Regions from separate parts of the Eubacterium sp. 1001713B170207_170306_E7 genome, predicted to be linked through region 1. Evidence: riboswitches for the same ligand, from Rfam matches in the RefSeq annotation. Region 1 holds a riboswitch; each other region holds the start of a gene.
What was found. A riboswitch is a leader RNA that binds a small molecule or an ion and turns the genes downstream of it on or off. The one in region 1 is predicted to bind cobalamin.

Region 1 (4,203 bases):
CGATGACCTGGATGTTCACTTCATTGTATGGTACCTCACCGTCCCAGTAATTTTCATTCTTTACCACCACGCATTTTTCCTTGTCAAAGGACTTGACCGCGTAAGGCCCTGTACAGATTGGCCCGTCTGTGGCAAAGGCGGTGGTATCCACAGTGGTGTCCACGATCAAAAACAGCGGATCGGCCAGGCAGCCAGGCAGCCCCGGTGTCGGACTTTTGGTCTTGATCACCAGGTTTGAGCCGTCCACCGTCATGGCGTCGTACTGGAAAAAGTCCGAGCTGGCGCGCTTGCTCATCTCAAAAGTCCGTTCCAGCGACGCCTTGACCAGGTCAGCCGTCAGCGGGGTGCCGTTTGAGAACTTGACGCCGTCGCGGATTTTAAAGGTCCAGGTCAGGTTGTCGCTGCCCAGCTCCCAGCTCTCCGCCAGCCAGGGCTCTGCGCCCATCTCCTCGTTGAACTTTACCAGGGTTTCACCCACGCCGTAGCGCATGACCACCCAGCTGAAATACTGCTCGGTCGGCTCCAGCGTATCCGCGAAGCTCGTCACCCCGATGTTCAGCTGATCTGAGGATCCCGAAGAACCTCCGCTGCCTCCGCAGCCCGATAATCCTGTCGCCGTCATGGCCAGAATCGCCACTGCTAATACCAGTTTCTTAAATTTACTCATTTTGTCTCCTCTCATATTCATATGAAAATTAAAATAAAAACCTTGTTTATTTTGCAGACCCGCTGCTCTAATCCTGACGCGGGTCCAGTATATCCCGGAGTCCGTCCCCCATCAGGTTAAACACCGAAACCACCATAAAAATGGCGATGCCCGGGAACAGCATAAGCCAGGGCGCGGTCTGCAGGTACTGCCGCCCTTCATTGAGCATCAAGCCCCATTCCGGTGTGGGCGGCTGTGCCCCCAGTCCCAGAAAGGAGAGCGCCGCCAGCTCAAGCATCATGGTACCCACGTCCATGGCCGCGGTTACGATCATGGTCGGAATGATGTTTGGCACCACATAACCGCCCAGTACCCGGCCGGTCCGCGCTCCTGTGACCACCGCCGCGGAAATGTACGCGCTGTTTTTAATCTTGAGCACCAGGCTGCGGCTCAGCCGGGCGTATTTTGTCCAGCTCACCACCGCCAGGGCGATGACTGTGTTAAACAGGCTCGGCCCCAGCATCCCGGCAATGGCAATGGCCAGGACCATGCCCGGAAAAGAGATCATCATGTCCGAGATCCGCATGATTACCGCGTCCACCGCGCCGCCGAAATAGCCGGCGACCATACCGAGAAATGTCCCGACCCCAAAGACAATAACCACCAGCGTCAGCGTCATTTCCAGCGACGCCCGCGTCCCGTAGATGATCCTGGACAGCTCACAGCGTCCCAGCTGGTCTGTACCACAGGGGTATTCAGCCGACGGCGGTCTGAGCGCGTTCTGCATAATGGTCTCATAGGGATCGTGGGGCGCGATCCACGGCGCAAACACCGCGATCAGAACAATCACCGCCGCCAGCATCCCGCAGATGGCAAAAAGCCTGTTCTGCCTGAAAAAAGCTTTCATTTACGCCTTCACCGCCTTTCTTTTTACTTCCCGGTGCAGCTCCCGCAGCCTCGGGTCCAGATAGCCGTAGGAGAAATCCACCAGCAGATTGATGACCATGTAAATCAGGGCGATCCAGATCACATAACCCTGAACCAGCGGATAGTCCCGGGCGGCGATGGCATTCACAGCCATTTTTCCCAGGCCGGGCCAAGAGAAAATAATCTCCACTACCGCCGTGCCGCCCAGCAGCGAGCCCAGGGACAGGCCCAGCAGGGTTACCAGCGGCAGCATGGCGTTTGGCAGCACCTCCCGCCACAGTATGGCCGATTCCTTAAGGCCGCGGGCCCGGGCCCCGGCCACGTAATCCTGGCGCAGCTCCTCCAGCACCGCGGTGCGCACCTGTCTTGTATATTTGGCCGACATGGCAATGGCCAGCGTGACCGCAGGCAGCACCAGCTTCATAAAGCCCGTGCCCGAGGTGGCGATGGGAAACCAGTTCAGCTTGAGGCCAAACACGTACAGCAGCACCAGGCCGATCCAGAAGCCTGGAAAGGATACGCCAATAAAGGACAATCCCCGCACCAGGTAATCCGGAAAGCGATTCTGGTACACGGCTGCCAGAATCCCCAGGGGAATGGAGATCACAAGCATCAGAATGAGCGACGCGGCCGCCAGCTCCAGGGTCGGTCCAAGGCAGTCAAGCAGCACTGCGCTCACCGGCGTTTTCGAGGAATAGGATGTCCCCATATCCCCAGTCACAAAGCCCTTAAGCCAGTTGCCATACTGCACCAGAAACGGGTCGTTGAGGCCCATTTCCTCCCGGGTTTCCGCCAGCAGCTCCTCAGACGGCGGTGTGCCGCCGGCCACCAGCATCAGCTCGGCCGGGTCACCGGGGGATAAATAAGTCAGGCAAAAGGTCAGAAAGCTGATGCCAAAAAGCACCAGTACGATTTGCAGCAAACGGTTAACAAGCTGTTTCGTGTTCAATAAAGAAATCCTCCTCTGTCAAAATGGCAATACGGGTAACAATCCGAAACGGAGAATAAAAGGGAAAGGGCATGAAAATCATTAAAAAAACAGCCCAGACGGCTGAATGAAAACAAAGCCCTCCTATCTACCGTAAGATTACTAAAAACAACAATACAAGCAGGTCTCCTGACTTAAGTTCTTCGTATGTCCACGCCTTCCCAAGGCTGTGCCTCAGTGACATCTTGCGGACTACTCCCTATTACAGTGACGGGATCGTACCGGATTTGCACCGGTTTCTCTTTTAATCCCCGATCGGGAACTTGTATTTGGCATGATTAAATTTTAAAAACGGATATTTCACTATGGTAAACTGTGAAATTGCTTAAATTATACTGAACTTTCGTGCATTTGTCCAGTCTTTTTTAAAAATAAAAGCAATAAATTTAAGCAGATACCCCCACCCGGTATATTTTTTGCTTTTATTTTTTTCTGCTTGACATTGGTTTTCGCCATGCCTTATACTCAAGGCAATCGGCTTAAATCAAAATTATTTCAAAAACGAAAGGAGTCCGCAATGAAAAAAAACCTATCCATCGGCACACTGACAGCCGCCCCCGGCGAGAAAGTCCAGGGCATGCTGCCCATCCCACACACAGAAATCGAGGTTCCCGTCACCCTGGTCAACGGCGCGGGCAGCGGAAAAACCGTGCTCATCACCAGCGGTATCCACAGCTGCGAGTACGTGGGCATCGAGGCCGCCATCCAGCTGGCCGGCGAAATTGCCCCCGGGCATCTGAAGGGAAATCTTATCCTCATCCACCCTGTTAATATTCCGGGCTTTGAGTCCCGCTACCCCACACTCATGCCGCAGGACAATAAAAATCTCAATCGGGTCTTTCCCGGAACCCACGAGGGCACTCTGGCCGACCGCGTCGCCCATTTCTTTGAGTACAGCCTTTATTCTCAGATTGATTTCTACATCGACCTGCACTGCGGCGAAATTTTTGAGGACCTGACGCCTTATGTATACTACGTGGGCGCGGCAGACCCCGCGGTTTCCGAAGCCGCCCGGCAGGCCGCCCTTCATGTCGACGTGCCCTATATGGTCAAATCCACCGCCACCACCGGAGCCTACAATTATGCCGGCGTGCTCGGCATCCCCAGCATCCTGCTGGAACGCGGCTGCGCGGGCCGTTTTACCCAGGCAGAGGTCGACGCAGATAAGAAGGATGTCATCAATATTCTCAAGCACCTCGGCCTGCTGGCCGGCGATCCCGAGCAGCGGCACCGCCCTGTGGACCTGATTGATCTGGTATACCTTATGCCCACACATCACGGCCTCTGGTATCCCGAGGTAAAGGTGGGCGAGCTCATCGCCAAGGGCCAGCGCCTCGGTGAGGTCAGGGATTATTTCGGCAAAATCCTCGACACCTACCACGCCGAATACGACGGCGTGGTCCTCTACCAGTCCGCCACCCTCTGGACCGATGATTTCTGCGAGCTTATCACCTACGGCAAATTTGCGGAAACCACAGGAATGACCCGTTAATTTTTGCTATTACCCCTTGACAAACAACCTCCGGACAGTTAATATTAACATATGAACAATGATTCATATGTTTTATTCATCATATTTTAATCCAACTTTCCGAGGAGGCCATTATGGCAACAAAGACTTATATATTAGAGCACCTGGGCT
Region 2 (4,203 bases), on a different contig from region 1:
TCATGGCCTTGGCGATCTTCTCCATGGTGGTTCCATGGTCGCCATCACCGAGCTCACAGTCCAGCTTGGTTAAATTTTCGACACTGCTTTTAATTTTATTAGCAGATGTCAATAACATGTTCTTGATTTTTAAGGTTTCTACTGGCATACGCTCACCTCCGGTATCGGTTTCAACTTGCTTATAGAATATCACTGGATTTAACATTTGTCAATAATAAAAACGTAAAATAATTTAAAAACATTAAAAATCACCCTAAAAACAGAAAAAATGAGGGATTTATTGACAAATGTTAAGTATTGCGGGTTTTGAGTCTTAAAAGCAACAGATTGACATTTGTCAAAAAATAGAGTATATTTAGAAAAAAGCTGTTGACATTTGTATAAGGAGAGCATCATGAAAGAGAAAGAACTGATCCGTCTTATTACTGCGGCGCAAATGTATTATGAAGAGAATATGACTCAGGCTGAGATCGCAAAGTCCATGGGGATCTCGCGGCCCTCGGTCAGCAATCTGCTGAACAAAGCCCGCAGAGAGGGGATTGTCAAAATTGAGATTAAGTCCTTTGACAGCACCAGCATTGGAAAGAGCCGGGAGCTTTGCAACCGCTTTGGCTTAAAGAGCTGCCAAGTTGTCAGCTGTACGGAGGATAAGAATGAAACTCAGGAGCGTCTTTATGAAGCCGCTGTGGATTTCCTTCTGGAGATTCTTCCGAAAACCCGTATCCTGGGCCTTGGCTGGGGTTATAACATCAGCCGGGTCATTGATATTCTGGCGAACAGGGAGCTCGCCGGACAGTACAGCGGAAAGGTCTGCCCTCTGATCGGAACAGCGACAGTGCCTCATAAGGGCTATCACCCCAATGAGCTGGCCACAGAGTTTGCCCGGAAGACGGGCTTTGAGGCGGACTTTTTAATCTCGCCGGCCTTTCCCACGACCAAGCAGGAGCGGGATTTGTTTGTGACCACGGATAATTACAACAGTATTCTGGCTCTGTGGAAAAAGACGGATACCGCGCTGGTGACCCTTGGCGGCTATCCCTGCGTGCCGGATCATGCCACCGCCCTGCGCTTTGGGCGGCGTTTGATCACGGAGCGGGCAACCTCCAATATTCTGTCCTACTTTTTTAACTGGAAGGGGCAGCAGATTAAGGGAGAGGATGACTTCGCCATCCAGATTCCCCTGGCGCCGCTTTCCAAGATCAAGAATTTCATTGGCATTGTGCCTGTCGAGGCCAATGTGGGCTCGGCCATCGGCTGTCTGAACACGGGGTTTGCGCGCCACCTGATCATTGATGAGGAAACGGCTGAGAAAATCTTAAAAACGGACGTATAGCAGATCACTGCCAAAGCTTTCCTCGGTCTGGCCGTGGCGGTGCCTCAGGATAAAGGCAGTCAGCTCCCGTCCGCCAATCCGCCGGGTATCCCGTATGCCGTCATAGGCTGCGAGCAGGGTCTGGAGCTCCTCTGTATACTGGGGAAGAGGCCTGCAGGGCTGTCTGGTTTTGAGGGACAGGGAGATAACGCCTGCGTTAAAAAGGTTGATGGTAAAGTCCACTCTCTTTTCACCCGCGGAAAAGGCACTCTCCAGCAGCAGCTCGGTTATCCGGCAGATATCCCGCTCTCGCACAAAGGAGGACATGGGATAGAAAACTACAGGGTTAAAGTCAATGCCCTTTTCCAGGGCAATGGCCTGAAACAGGGAAAGAACGCCGTCCAATGCGCAGTAAGCTTTGGTCGCTTTTTTTCTGAGGCTGCTGTACTTTTCCTTGAGTGCGTGGAAATCGGAAACCGAAACGGCTGGGGGCAGGGGCTCGGTACAGGAAGCGGGGGTAATGGTCAGGTTCATGGTGGTTCTCCTTTCTGAATAGGGTTAAAACAGGGTAAAGCTGAAATAAGTGACGGTCTCGGGGCCGTTATTGTAGGAAAGTCCGGTTTTGCTTGCCAGGTCCATGACCACGATGCCGTAGCCCTCCACCGATGGAAAGATCTGGTCAGGGTAACGGCAGGGGGCATTGGGATAGGTGCACTGGCCGCAGAGGATACAGCCCTCCGTGGAGAGCACCAGCGCGCCGGGATAGTGGGCTCTGAAAAGCCGGGCAGCCTTGGCTGTGGCGGCCTCATGGAACATGCGGGCCCGGTGCCAGCCTTTGAAATCGTACTGTCCCTTTAAATCGGTGACCGTTGAAAGCAGGCAGACGTTCTCATAGGAGCGGCATTTGGTGACGCAGCTCTCATAGCTGCCCACTGCCGGCGGGCAGGCCCAGGTGGCGCCATAATGGCCGCACTGGTTGCCCTCGCACAGGAGCCTGGTGCCCATGGAAAACAGCAGGTCGCTGGTTTTGGCAAAGGCATATTCATGGATACCGAACAGCCCGCGTTTATCCTCAAGCTGGCGTTTGATGGTCATCAGGCTTTTGATGGCAGTGTCGCCTTTAAATTCCTTGGCTGGTTTTGCCTGTTTTTTTATTTCGATCAATGGGAATACCTCACCTTCATTTAGTGTAATAAAAAAGCCTTCTCCGGCTAGAGAAGGCAAAAAATACGGAAGGATTGGGAACGTATCTCTTAAATAACTCTAAATCGGAGTGTTTTAAGAAAACATTATGCCGGTCTTCTGGCTCTACAATGGCATTCCTCTTACCTTCCCATCCGGCGGACAGTGGCACACAAGAGGACATTTTGTATTACAGCTGCGATTACAGCAAAGGAATTTCACCTTTTTCCCATTTACATAATGTTTACAATATTAAGTTATCCCTATCATATCCCTTTGATTTTCTTTTGTCAAGGTTTATTGGGCCCTGGCAGAGGATTTCCCGTAAATTTTTTTTTAACAACAAATTTTTCCTCTTTCTTTTTCGGTTAGATGTAAAGAAAAAAATACTTAAAATTTGCTAAAGGTGCTCATGACGCCTTAAATAAACCTAAAACACGTATATTTTAATGAATTTTTCATAAAATATTAAGTAATTTCGGTTAAGGTATTGGCAAGTGCCAAAGGATATGTTAAAATATATCTAAATTGTAAATAACTTTACAATTTGGTCAAAATTATATAGGAGGGTGGTGATTAGGCATTAGCAACGAAAGCCATCGCTCAAGTGGCAAGTTTCAGATGTTTTTTAAGAAGCTTGCGCATTACGCCAAGCACTTGAGCAAAAGAGAAAAAGTCGTATTCACAGGTTTCTGTGTAGCGCTTCTTCTCGGATTCTTTTCTTCAACCTGTCTTGGTTACAAGGTCATGGTTGACGGAGAGGTTTTAGGCTATACCAAAGATGCGGCTGTGTTTACACAGAGTCTGGATCAGGTAGAGCAGGATATGCGATCGAAAACGTCGATTGAAACAGCATATGTCTACAATGATATACAGATTAAAAAGAGCATCACATTTAATAAACCAATGTTGTCAGAGGAAGAATTTACTGATGCATTGAACGCCCAGAACCTTCGGGTCGGCGTTCATGGTGTAGAATTAAAGGTTGACGGACAGGAAGTCGGTAACTTAGCTTCATCAGACCAGGTACAGGCCGGTATTGCAGGTGCAATTAATAAGATCGGTAACGTACAGGGTACAGATAAGCTGGTAAAATGCGACATCCAGAGTGACGTTGTAGAAACGCCTAAGAATTTTCCGCTCGAGGACTTAAACAGTCCGGACGAGTGCGCTAATCTTTTAGCAACAGGTAATACTAATCCGAGTAAGAGTGAAGAGAGTACGAATGCTCCAATCCAGGTAGCAAGCCGTGGTGGAGCCGATGTGGCAAGAGACCAAAGCGATGAGCCAGCCCAAGAGGAAGCTCCAGCAGCTGAAGGTACCGTTGAAAATAATAGTAATGAGAATGTAGAAAACCAGAATAATGAGACTGAGACAAGCTCCAGTATCTTAAAGATTAATCTGACTAAAACATCTACTAAAAAAGAAGACATACCTTTCCAGACCGTTGAGCAGGAAGATCCGAATGTATATGTTGATCAAACTGTAGTTACACAGCAAGGTGTGAACGGAGAACTTGATAAGGAAGTCGAAACCGTCTATGAAGACGGAAAGGTTGTGAGCGAAACGACCTTATCCGAAACAGTTGCGAAAGAGCCGGTGGCTCAGATTGTTTCAAAGGGAACCAAGCAGTACCCGACCATGTCTTCAAAGAAAGACAACTTTATTTTACCGGCAACCGGTAATATTTCCGCTTTAGATAAGCCAGG
Region 3 (4,203 bases), on a different contig from region 1:
AACCTCCTCCGCTGCCGCCGCTGTATCAACACCGCCCATATCCAGGATCACCATGTATTCTTTTTCCATGTCCTGATATTTTAACGAATAGGGCTCTGAAAAAATCGCACCGCACGCTGGACAGGTGTGCCTGAACAGCTCTGTCTTAATGAGCTTTGCCTTCAGCTCCTCATCCAGACTGGCGTTTATGGTTTCATATCCTTTAACCTCAAAGGCTTCGCGGCACTTCGGACACTCGATGGTAATGGTTTTTGTTTTGGCCATGATATGGCCTCCTCTCTGTTCCTTCTCAAAAATTTTGTATACAAAAAGGGGCTCCTATCATAGAAATCCAATTCAAATAAACCATACGCCACCAAAACCATTGCTGTTTTGATCGGTACAATATTTTTGATTATGAATATCTGTGATAGAAGCCCCAGAATAGCCGTAGAGCGTCTATGTTTTCGATGAATAACCCTAGTGACGAGGATTACTTACATCAAGACTGTAACAAACAGGTTTCCGACTCGTCTTTACCAGTGGTTTCCGGCAAGCATCACGATAGCGGCTCTGTACTAGGATTCACACCTACTTCCCTCAGGCGTCTTGAGAAACTCTCAAAAACACCCTAGCTGCATATAACCAGAATGATTATCATGCGGCAATTCATTACAGTTGTTATTAAATTATGCAAACGAGTCGTTCTTTAAAGAATAGCTGCAATTGATACAATTTGTTGTCATCTCGTTTACAAGCCTTATTCTAGCATTATAATTTATTTTTTGCAACCTCTATTTTTGATTTTTTTTAAATACAGTTGCTAAAAGTACCATTTTCCGGGCTGTTTCAGCGTTTTTTATTTTTAAAGATCTTCGCTGGAGGGTGCGATTCGCAATTAAGGAACTATTACTTTTTTACCCTCATCTTATAATATCTGGGGCAGTGTATTCCGATAAGCACCGAGAAAAACAAAGCCGTCTTTCATGCTGTTTTTTAACGTATCATTATCAACATCGAGGAGCCGGAACATGTGGTACACGATTGATTTTACCAGCTTTTTAGCCTTGAAGGGCAGCTCTCGCTCGTAGTATCGGATGAAAATTTCTTTTTGGGCGCCGTAAAAAGCCAGTGTATAGGCCTCCATGTCTTCCTCGGTATAGGTTTTATTAAAATACTCTAAAGCGGATCGGCTGAACAGCTTTAAAACCATCAGGCGCTTTATTTTATTGCAGTCCCGAAGTGTGATTTCGTAATAGAATTTCATGACATGAGGGTCTTCCACAATGCCGGTGTAAAAAAGAATCATGGCCGTACAGTACTTAACATACTGCAGCTTTGCCTTATCTGAGTTTTCGCCCACAAAATCATAGAGCCGCATAAAATAGGTGTTGATGATCTCGTCGACAATGTCCTCTTTTCGGTTAAAGTAATAGGTCAGGGTGCCGAGGCCCACCTGGGCGTTGGCAGCTATGTCTGTCATTCCGGTATTGTTATAGCCGCGGGTATAAAACAGCTCCTTGGCCTGGTGCAGGATGTTTTCATGGGTCTGTTTCCCCTTTTTGGTCCGTTCCTTTTTTCCTTCCGGTGCTTCCAGATTTATCGCCATAGCGGTTCTCTCCTTTTTTGCTTCGCAATTAAAAAACCTCCTCGGATTCAGAGAAGGAAAACAGCGGCCGTCTAAGGAGGGCTCTGGAATTGTCTTGTCACTCTAAATCGGAGTTTAAAACATATCTCTGTGCTGGTCTTCTGGCTTTACAATATCATCCACATCCCCTTCCCGCCGCACTGGCAGTGGTTTCCGGACTGGCTTTTTGTATTACAGCTGCGATTACAGCAAGGGTCTCCCACCCTTTTCCCATTACACAGGATAAAATCTTTATTTAATTGTTTTCATCATAGCTTTTCAAATGCTTTTTGTCAAGAATTACATCGAAAATCCGGCTGGATATAGTGGACCTTATAATCGTACTGCCTGCAATAGACGTCTATTTTGGAGCCCTCGTAGCAATATACGGTCACATCGTTCCGGTTAAAGATCCACTCGCCCACTTCATCGGGATCGTGCCTTATCTCAACCTTCTTGAGGTTGGGGCAGCCATGAAACGCCCATTTTCCAATGGTCTTAACGTTTTTGGGCAGCTTAAGGGCTGTGAGCTTCTTGCATTTCAAAAATCCGGATTCTTCAATAACTTCCAGGCTCTCGGGCAGCTCCAGCTGCTGAAAGCTGCAATTCACAAAGGCTTCTTTACCGATATATTTTAGATTTTGCGAAAACCGGATGGATTCCAGGCTTTTGCACATGTAAAAGGTTCTGAAGGGCAGTCTTTCGATGGTATCTGGCAGCTCGATGCGCGCCAGCTTATCACAGTTGTAAAAAGCATTCTCGCCGATCCGGGCAAGCCTGTCCGGCAGGGTGATGCTTTCCAGGCCGCGGCAGAATTTAAAGGTGCGGTCCTTGATGGACTGGACGCCCCCGGGTATTTCAAGCGACTGTATTCGGCGGCACTCCATAAAGGCGGCCTCTCCCAAAAGCTTCAGGCTTGAGGGCAGACTGACGGCGGAAAGCATGGTGCATCCCTCGAAGGCATGACCGCATATCTCCTTCACGGATTCTGCGATTCTAACCTCCTTCAGCTTTGTCAGGTTTTTAAACGCGTTTACGCCAATCCGTTCAAAGCCTTCCGGAATATTGACACGTTTGATATTTGTCTTTGGCAGGTCTTTTTTTGAAAAAGCCTCGATACGTTTTGCGCTCTCACTCATCTGTTTCCTCCAAAATTTCTTCTTCTGACTGGACTTTCAGCCGCATTGCTCTTATCCTTGCGGCAGGAACTTTTCATAAGTCAAAACAATAAAACTTCCGAAATGTTTCTTTTATTTCCATATAATGGTTTTATTCTTCAAACGGCTGTTTTGTTTCTTATATTTATTTTAACGCATTAATTATATATAAAAAGTTTTGAAAGTCAATTTCAGAACCTATTGTAGTTTATTTTTACGATTTTGTCAAATAATCAAAAAGCATTTAAGATTATCCATATTTTTTTCTTATACTCTTAACTTGAACGCTCAAAATACATATAGGGGGTATGTGTATAATTATTTCTGCTCTTTTTTAAAAAAATTCAACTTTTCTTATTGACATTATGGAACAAGGTGCTATAATTAAAAGCGTAGCCGGTACACCGGCGCACTTTAATGGTTTCCATCACAAACGATGGTTAAAGCATAATTGGGTGTAAATCCCAAACGGTCCCGCCACTGTGAGACGCAAGTCAAGTCAGGATGCTGATCATTAAAACTGCAATACATTTGGTTACGAGGAGATAACTGAGTGTCAGGACGAAATTATAAGGTTTTAGGATTCGTTATTTCGTACTTTCACTGCTTATCCGTCTGGTAAGCGGTTTTTTTTCGCCCTGCTGTCCTGTTGATTGAATCGTAGCCCGGTAAAATTCATTTTTGGAGGAGGTAAAAATGACAAAGAACCAAAGAAAGTTTGTCACACTGCTGGGCGCGTGGGCGCTTGTATTCGGGATTGTACCCGCCGCAAACGCAATGCATATTATGGAGGGCTATCTTCCTGTGGGGTACTGCATTGCATGGGGCGTTATCTGTATTCCCTTTTTAGCTGCCGGGTTTTTCTCAATTAAGAAAACCCTGACGGGCAACAGAAGATCCATTACGCTTCTGGCCATGGCTGGCGCTTTCATTTTCGTTATTTCATCACTCAAGATCCCTTCTGTAACAGGCAGTTGTTCCCACATGACGGGTACAGGTCTTGGGGCCATCTTATTTGGACCAAGCGCGGTCAGTATTCTTGGCATCATCGTCTTATTATTCCAGGCCATCCTGCTGGCGCACGGCGGCTTAACCACCCTTGGCGCAAACACCTTTTCAATGGCCATTGCCGGCCCCTTTGTGTCTTTTGGCATCTACAAGCTCTGCCAGAAGCTGAAGGTTAACCGCAAGGTTGGCGTTTTTCTTGCCGCCGCGCTTGGGGATTTGTTCACCTACTGTATTACCAGTTTCCAGCTGGCTTTGGCTTATCCTTCTGAACAGGGCGGTGTGGCCGCATCGGCTGTAAAATTCCTGGGTGTCTTTGCCCCGACTCAGCTGCCGCTGGCCATCATCGAAGGGATTTTAACGGTTATTATCGTTATCGCTTTAGAAACCTACGCAAGCCCGGAACTCAAATCCATTGGCTTCTTAGCATCGGAG

Region 2: another riboswitch for cobalamin. It lies ahead of I2B62_RS16070 (DUF2284 domain-containing protein); the one in region 1 lies ahead of nikB (nickel ABC transporter permease).
Region 3: another riboswitch for cobalamin. It lies ahead of I2B62_RS19695 (TetR/AcrR family transcriptional regulator); the one in region 1 lies ahead of nikB (nickel ABC transporter permease).

Annotation. Positions count from the first base shown of each region.
Region 1 covers NZ_JADMVE010000008.1:144,244-148,446, forward strand. The annotation lists gene I2B62_RS17825 (ABC transporter substrate-binding protein) at 1-667, opposite strand, end outside; gene nikC (nickel transporter permease) at 735-1,553, opposite strand; gene nikB (nickel ABC transporter permease) at 1,554-2,522, opposite strand; cobalamin riboswitch at 2,663-2,843, opposite strand; gene I2B62_RS17840 (M14 family metallopeptidase) at 3,079-4,053, shown strand; gene I2B62_RS17845 (heavy metal translocating P-type ATPase) at 4,167-4,203, shown strand, end outside.
Region 2 covers NZ_JADMVE010000007.1:3,077-7,279, forward strand. The annotation lists gene I2B62_RS16055 (dihydroxyacetone kinase subunit L) at 1-148, opposite strand, end outside; gene I2B62_RS16060 (sugar-binding domain-containing protein) at 395-1,333, shown strand; gene I2B62_RS16065 (hypothetical protein) at 1,316-1,846, opposite strand; gene I2B62_RS16070 (DUF2284 domain-containing protein) at 1,871-2,476, opposite strand; cobalamin riboswitch at 2,587-2,761, opposite strand; gene I2B62_RS16075 (peptidoglycan DD-metalloendopeptidase family protein) at 3,116-4,203, shown strand, end outside.
Region 3 covers NZ_JADMVE010000012.1:14,809-19,011, reverse strand. The annotation lists gene I2B62_RS19700 (CpXC domain-containing protein) at 1-264, opposite strand, end outside; gene I2B62_RS19695 (TetR/AcrR family transcriptional regulator) at 908-1,588, opposite strand; cobalamin riboswitch at 1,701-1,863, opposite strand; gene I2B62_RS19690 (leucine-rich repeat domain-containing protein) at 1,900-2,745, opposite strand; cobalamin riboswitch at 3,165-3,294, shown strand; gene I2B62_RS19685 (energy-coupling factor ABC transporter permease) at 3,460-4,203, shown strand, end outside.